Lactiplantibacillus plantarum: one gene and its partner. The protein of the gene in region 1 binds, or shares a complex with, the protein of each later gene. Links are inferred from orthologs where the notes say so. Each region holds a gene or a part of one and is shown on either strand. Other genes may lie near its edges.

Evidence for each region.
Region 2: the proteins of rpsG (region 1) and tig are in contact, whole or in part, in a crystal structure (PDB 3GTY), measured with the Thermotoga maritima proteins. The link is inferred for Lactiplantibacillus plantarum from one-to-one orthologs. Residues at the interface, in WP_004081843.1 of Thermotoga maritima: Lys34, Lys52, Lys55, Glu59, Arg62, Gln63, Glu66, Asn67, Lys69, Val71, Arg95, Ala109, Lys110, Lys111, Gly112, Arg113, Pro114, Glu117, Glu121, Ile124, Ala125, Tyr127, Asn128, Asn129, Thr130, Gly131, Lys135, Asp139, Arg142, Met143; in WP_004081061.1 of Thermotoga maritima: Glu122, Val124, Val129, Leu130, Tyr133, Glu188, Gly259, Ile262, Tyr263, Glu266, Ser270, Glu273, Gln274, Glu277, Arg308, Gln311, Ile312, Ser315, Tyr316, Glu325, Arg329, Arg336, Leu363, Phe366, Trp367, Arg373, Leu377, Arg381, Leu384, Glu387.

What each region holds. Positions count from the first base shown.
Region 1 is NZ_CP039121.1:2,368,458-2,371,673, reverse strand. The notes cover bases 1-2,885. They hold rpsG (30S ribosomal protein S7), read left to right. Parts: upstream 1-1,150; coding sequence 1,151-1,621; downstream 1,622-2,885. Other genes in these bases: fusA (elongation factor G), read left to right, coding at 1,763-2,885; rpsL (30S ribosomal protein S12), read left to right, coding at 721-1,134; E5260_RS11255 (prepilin peptidase), read right to left, coding at 1-458. Also shown: more of fusA, read left to right, coding at 2,886-3,216.
Region 2 is NZ_CP039121.1:1,952,422-1,955,734, reverse strand. Bases 106-3,087 are described here. They hold tig (trigger factor), read left to right. Parts: upstream 106-926; coding sequence 927-2,249; downstream 2,250-3,087. Other genes in these bases: clpX (ATP-dependent Clp protease ATP-binding subunit ClpX), read left to right, coding at 2,544-3,087; tuf (elongation factor Tu), read left to right, coding at 106-723. Also shown: more of tuf, read left to right, coding at 1-105; more of clpX, read left to right, coding at 3,088-3,313. UniProt on the Bacillus subtilis protein: Involved in protein export. Acts as a chaperone by maintaining the newly synthesized protein in an open conformation. Functions as a peptidyl-prolyl cis-trans isomerase.

The DNA of each region.
Region 1 (3,216 bases):
TATAACCCGACTAGTAAGGCAAGTACGAGGTAGAGACTGATCGTCAGGGGTGGCCGTTGTTGCCATAAGCCCAGTCCGGCTGGAAGAAGTAATGTCAGCGGGTAGACTTCAAAAGTGAGATAATCAGTAAGACTATTGAAAATCAATACCAAGTAACTAATCAGCAGTGGCAGCGTCAATGACAATGACGCACTGCTAGAAACTAGTAGACCACCACAAAGTAATTCAATTAGACTGGAACGGAGGCTGATAGGAGTGCGACAATCATAGCACTGCCCCCGTTGAAGCAGAATGCCGAGTAATGGTATCAGTTGCCAGAACCGTAATTGATGTCGACAGTGTGGACACCGTGATCGTTGAGTGCTAATGAGTATGTGTCCGCTGCTGATGCGTTCCGCCATACAGGTCACGAATGAGCCCAGACAGAGACCAATAATAAAAAGACTGCTGGTTAACATGGAAGGACCACCTTTCATCACTAGTTACGCAATGTAAAGCATCACTATTTTTTCAGGACATTTATTGACAACTTCGGCATGTCATGATAGTCTAGTAAAGGTGCTTTTTGCAGACAGATTCCTGTATCAGGAATACAGACATGCTGACTGGTCGGCTAAGCGCACAATTACCATGCTCCAGGCATTCTTTTTTACTCAAAAAAGAACCACCTGGATGTGTGGACTTAAAAAACAGATATTTGGAAGGAGGACACTTTAGAACATGCCAACAATTAATCAATTAATTCGCAAAGGCCGTAAGTCTAAAGTATCAAAATCAAATGCCCCAGCGTTAAACTTTGGGTATAACAGTTACAAGAAGGTTGCAACTAATAACCCAGCGCCACAAAAGCGTGGGGTTGCTACTCGTGTCGGTACCATGACTCCTAAGAAGCCTAACTCGGCTTTACGGAAGTATGCCCGTGTACGTTTATCTAACTTAATCGAAGTTACAGCTTACATTCCTGGTATTGGTCATAACCTCCAAGAACATAGCGTTGTCTTAATTCGTGGTGGTCGTGTTAAGGATTTACCTGGTGTTCGTTACCATGTTATCCGTGGTGCTTTGGATACTGCTGGTGTCGAAGATCGTCGCCAAAGCCGTTCCAAGTATGGTACCAAGAAGCCAAAGAAATAATAAGGAGGTAAGTTAAATGCCAAGAAAAGGTGCACCTGCAAAACGCGAAGTTTTAGCAGATCCAATGTATAACTCTAAATTAGTAACGCGTTTAATTAACCACTTAATGTTAGATGGTAAGCGCGGTACCGCATCAACTATTTTGTATGATGCTTTTGATCAAATCAAAGAACAAACTGGTAACGATCCTTTGGAAGTCTTCGAAGAAGCTATGAAGAACGTTATGCCAGTACTTGAAGTTAAGGCCCGCCGTGTTGGTGGTTCTAACTACCAAGTTCCAATCGAAGTTCGCCCAGATCGTAAGACGACTCTTGGCCTTCGTTGGATCGTTCAATATGCTCGCTCACGTGGCGAACACACTATGTCCGACCGGTTAGCTCGTGAAATCATGGATGCTGCTAACAATACTGGTGCTTCAGTTAAGAAGCGTGAAGATACTCACCGGATGGCTGAAGCCAACCGTGCCTTCGCCCATTATCGTTGGTAATATTTCCGTGAGATGGTTAAAGGTCGCCTTTAACTAATCACAAAAAGGTGACTATTATATGCGCGCATATAGTAGTCATTTTTTGAAATAAACTTTATACTGTTAATTCCATTTATATTGAGAGGAGTAACACATTTTCTAATGGCTAATACACGAGAATTCTCACTCGATAAGACCCGTAATATTGGTATTATGGCCCATATCGATGCTGGTAAGACCACGACTACTGAACGGATCTTGTACTACACTGGTAAAATTCACAAAATTGGTGAAACCCATGATGGTGCTTCACAAATGGACTGGATGGCCCAAGAACAAGAACGTGGGATCACCATTACCTCTGCTGCCACGACTGCACAGTGGAAGAACCACCGGATTAACATCATCGATACCCCAGGGCACGTTGACTTCACTGTTGAAGTTGAACGTTCACTTCGGGTTTTAGATGGTGCGATCGCCGTATTGGATGCCCAATCAGGTGTTGAACCTCAAACTGAAACAGTTTGGCGTCAAGCATCAACGTATAACGTTCCCCGGATCGTTTTCGTTAACAAGATGGACAAGATTGGTGCGGACTTCAAGTACTCTGTAAGCACGATCCATGATCGTTTACAAGCTAACGCCCACGCCATCCAATTACCAATTGGTGCCGAAGATAATTTCGAAGGGGTCATTGACTTAATCGAAATGAAGGCTGACCTTTATGATGAAGATCAACTTGGTACTGAATGGGATACGGTTGACGTTCCTGATGAATACAAAGAAGAAGCCCAAGCTGCACGTGATGACTTAATCGAAGCCTTAGCTGACATCGATGACGGCATCATGGAAAAGTACCTTGGCGGTGAAGAAATCAGCAAAGAAGAAATTAAGGCTGCTATCCGTAAAGGAACGTTAGCACTTGAATTCTTCCCAGTATTAGCTGGTTCAGCCTTCAAGAACAAGGGTGTTCAAATGTTAATGGATGCCGTTGTGGACTACTTACCATCACCACTTGATGTTAAGCCATACAAGGCTACTGATCCTGAAACTGAAGAAGAAGTTGACTTGATTGCCGGTGATGATAAGCCATTCGCTGCCCTAGCATTTAAGGTTGCTACTGACCCATTCGTTGGTCGTTTGACTTTCATCCGGGTATACCAAGGTACTTTGGAATCTGGTTCATATGTCTTGAACGCCACTAAGGACAAACGTGAACGGGTTGGTCGTTTACTTCAAATGCATTCTAACCAACGGAAAGAAATCCCAGAAGTTTTCTCTGGTGATATCGCCGCTGCAATTGGTTTGAAGAACACGACTACTGGTGACTCATTGACTTCGATTGACCATCCATATCACTTGGAATCAATGGAATTCCCTGACCCAGTTATCCAGGTTGCCGTTGAACCTAAGACTAAGGCTGACCAAGATAAGATGAACGTTGCCTTACAAAAGCTTTCTGAAGAAGATCCTACTTTCAAGGCTGAAACTAACCCTGAAACTGGTGAAACTTTGATCGCCGGGATGGGTGAATTGCATTTGGATATCATCGTTGACCGGATGCGGCGTGAATTTAATGTTGAAGCCACTGTTGGTGCGCCTCAAGTTTCATACCG
Region 2 (3,313 bases), 420 kb from region 1 along the record:
GAATTACTTTCAGAATACGATTTCCCTGGTGACGATATTCCTGTTATCCGTGGTTCAGCGCTTAAAGCACTTGAAGGCGACCCAGAACAAGAAAAGGTTATCATGCACTTAATGGATGTTGTTGATGAATACATCCCAACTCCAGTTCGTGATACTGAAAAGCCTTTCTTGATGCCTGTTGAAGACGTCTTCTCAATCACTGGTCGTGGGACTGTTGCTTCTGGTCGTATCGATCGTGGGACTGTTAAGGTCGGCGACGAAGTTGAAATCGTTGGTTTACACGAAGATGTTCTTAAGTCAACTGTTACGGGTCTTGAAATGTTCCGTAAGACACTTGACTTAGGTGAAGCCGGGGATAACGTTGGTGCGTTATTACGTGGTGTTAACCGTGAACAAGTTGTTCGTGGCCAAGTTTTGGCTAAGCCAGGTTCGATCCAAACCCACAAGAAGTTCAAGGGTGAAGTTTATATCTTGAGCAAAGAAGAAGGTGGCCGTCATACGCCATTCTTCTCAAACTATCGTCCACAATTCTACTTCCACACCACTGATATCACTGGTGTTATTGAATTGCCAGACGGCGTTGAAATGGTTATGCCTGGTGACAACGTAACGTTCACTGTTGAATTGATTCAACCAGCTGCCATCGAAAAGGGTACCAAGTTCACGGTTCGTGAAGGTGGTCATACTGTCGGTGCCGGTGTTGTTTCAGAAATTGATGACTAATCTCTAACTGATTTTCATTGATTGATCTAAGCGACTTGGAAGTCTTCTTCCAAGTCGCTTTTTTTAAGAAAAACGAACAATAAATCGCGAGCTTACGCGCTTTTTTAGCCAATTTGGTTTACTTTACGGTGTCGATAGGTTAAACTTAACAAGTATGCAATTGACTAGAATTGTAGAAATTATAATGTTTCGGAGGGAATACAATGGCTGCAAAGTGGGAAAAGAAAGAAGGCAACCAAGGCGAATTAACATTCGAAATTGGTGCTGATAAAATTAGTGAAGGTATCGACAAGGCCTTCCAACGGACTAAAAAGAACTTAAATGTTCCTGGTTTCCGTAAGGGTAAGGTTCCACGTCAAATCTTCAATCAAATGTATGGTGAAGAAGCACTTTATCAAGATGCTTTAAACATCGTGCTCCCAGAGGCATATGAAGAAGCAATCAAGGAAACTGAAATCGAACCAGTTGATCAACCTCAAATCGATGTTGATAGCATGGAAAAAGGTAAGCCTTGGGTATTAAAGGCCGTTGTAACGGTTAAACCAGAAGTTAAGCTTGGTCAATACAAGGAACTTAGTGTAACGCGTCAAAATACTCGCGTTTATGCTAAGGATGTTGATGCCGAATTAGAATCACGGCGTGAAAAACAAGCTGAATTAGTTCTGAAGGAAGACCAACCAGCCGCTAAGGGCGATACGGTGGTTATTGATTTCAAAGGATTCGTTGATGGCGAACCATTTGAAGGTGGCGAATCAGAAAACTACTCACTTGAATTAGGTTCTAACTCATTCATCCCTGGTTTTGAAGACCAATTAGTTGGTGTCAAGGCTGGCGACGAAACTGAAGTTAAGGTAACGTTCCCTAAGGATTACCAAGCTGAAGACTTACAAAACAAAGAAGCCACTTTCAAAGTGACAGTTCATGAAGTCAAGACTAAGGAACTCCCTGAATTAGATGACGAATTTGCCAAGGATGTTGACGAAGATGTTGACACACTTGAAGAATTAAAAGCTAAGATCAAGGACGAACTTAAGGAACAAAAGGAATCCGCTGCGCATGATGCAATTGAAGACGAAGCTTTAAACCAAGCGGTTGACAATGCTGAAATTCAAGCAATTCCTGATGCCATGAAAGAAGACGATATTCATCGTCAAATGGATCAATACTTGGCTAATATGCAACAACAAGGTATCGATCCAAAGACTTACTACAAGTTGACTGGTACTACTGAAGACGACTTGCACAAGCAATTTGCTGCTGATGCTGAACGCCGGGTTAAGACTAACTTGGTCTTAGAAGCGGTTGTTGAAGCTGAAAACATCAAGCCATCTCAGGATGAAATTGCGGCCGAAGTTAAGGATTTAGCTAGTCAATACAACATGGAAGAAAGTGCTGTTCGTGGTGCTTTAACGGATGACATGTTGTCACATGACATTGCGATTCGCCAAGCCGTTGACTTGATTGCGGATTCTGCTAAGCAAAATGCCAAAGCAGAAGACAAAAAAGACGACAGCGACAAGAACTAATTAATTCAATTAGATACAAGTCGAGGGTCTTGGAAGAATAATTCTTCCGAGACCCTTTTACATAGCGTCAGCTAATCGTAAGATTAATTTAATAGCTATTTGGCTGACGCCTGTGATTTACTGCGAGAATCATTCGGTTTTCAAAGTGGTTAGCCGGATGATTGAACAGATAATTTCGGGTTTAGGTTCGTCCATGTTATAGTAGTGGACGTAGAAGACAGTGCCTAAGCTGGTTTTAGCTCAGTTTTTCTGTTATGATTAATCCATGTAAATACATCGATGAGGTGAGAATGAATGTTTGAAAATACCGAGACAAACGGCCCTGTGAACTGCTCATTTTGTGGTAAATCACAAGATCAAGTTAAAAAGATCGTGGCTGGACCCGGCGTTTATATCTGTAATGAATGTATCGATTTATGTAAAGAAATTATCGATGAAGAGTTTAGCGAAGAACAAACCCATGAATTAACAGATATCCCAACGCCAAAGGAAATTGTAGACGAGTTAGACCAATACGTGATCGGCCAAAATGAAGCTAAGCGGACCCTATCAGTTGCGGTTTATAACCACTACAAGAGGGTTAAGGCCATGGCTGATAATGATGAAGAGACCGAAGATGGTCCTGAATTACAAAAGAGTAATATTAGCTTAGTGGGACCAACTGGTTCTGGTAAGACTTTCTTAGCTCAGAGTTTAGCGCGAATTTTGGATGTGCCATTTGCTATTGCGGATGCCACGACGTTAACCGAAGCCGGCTATGTTGGTGAAGACGTTGAAAATATTTTGCTGAAATTACTGCAAAATGCGGATTACGACGTTGAACGTGCCGAAAAAGGGATTATTTATATTGATGAAATCGATAAGATCGCCAAGAAGAGTGAAAATGTCTCAATTACACGGGATGTTTCCGGTGAAGGGGTTCAACAAGCCCTCTTGAAGATTTTGGAAGGTACGATTGCCAATGTGCCACCGCAGGGCGGGCGTAAGCATCCCCAACAAGAGTTTATTCAAATTGACACGACCAACATTTTATTCATCGTTGGTGGGGCCTTTGATGGAATCGA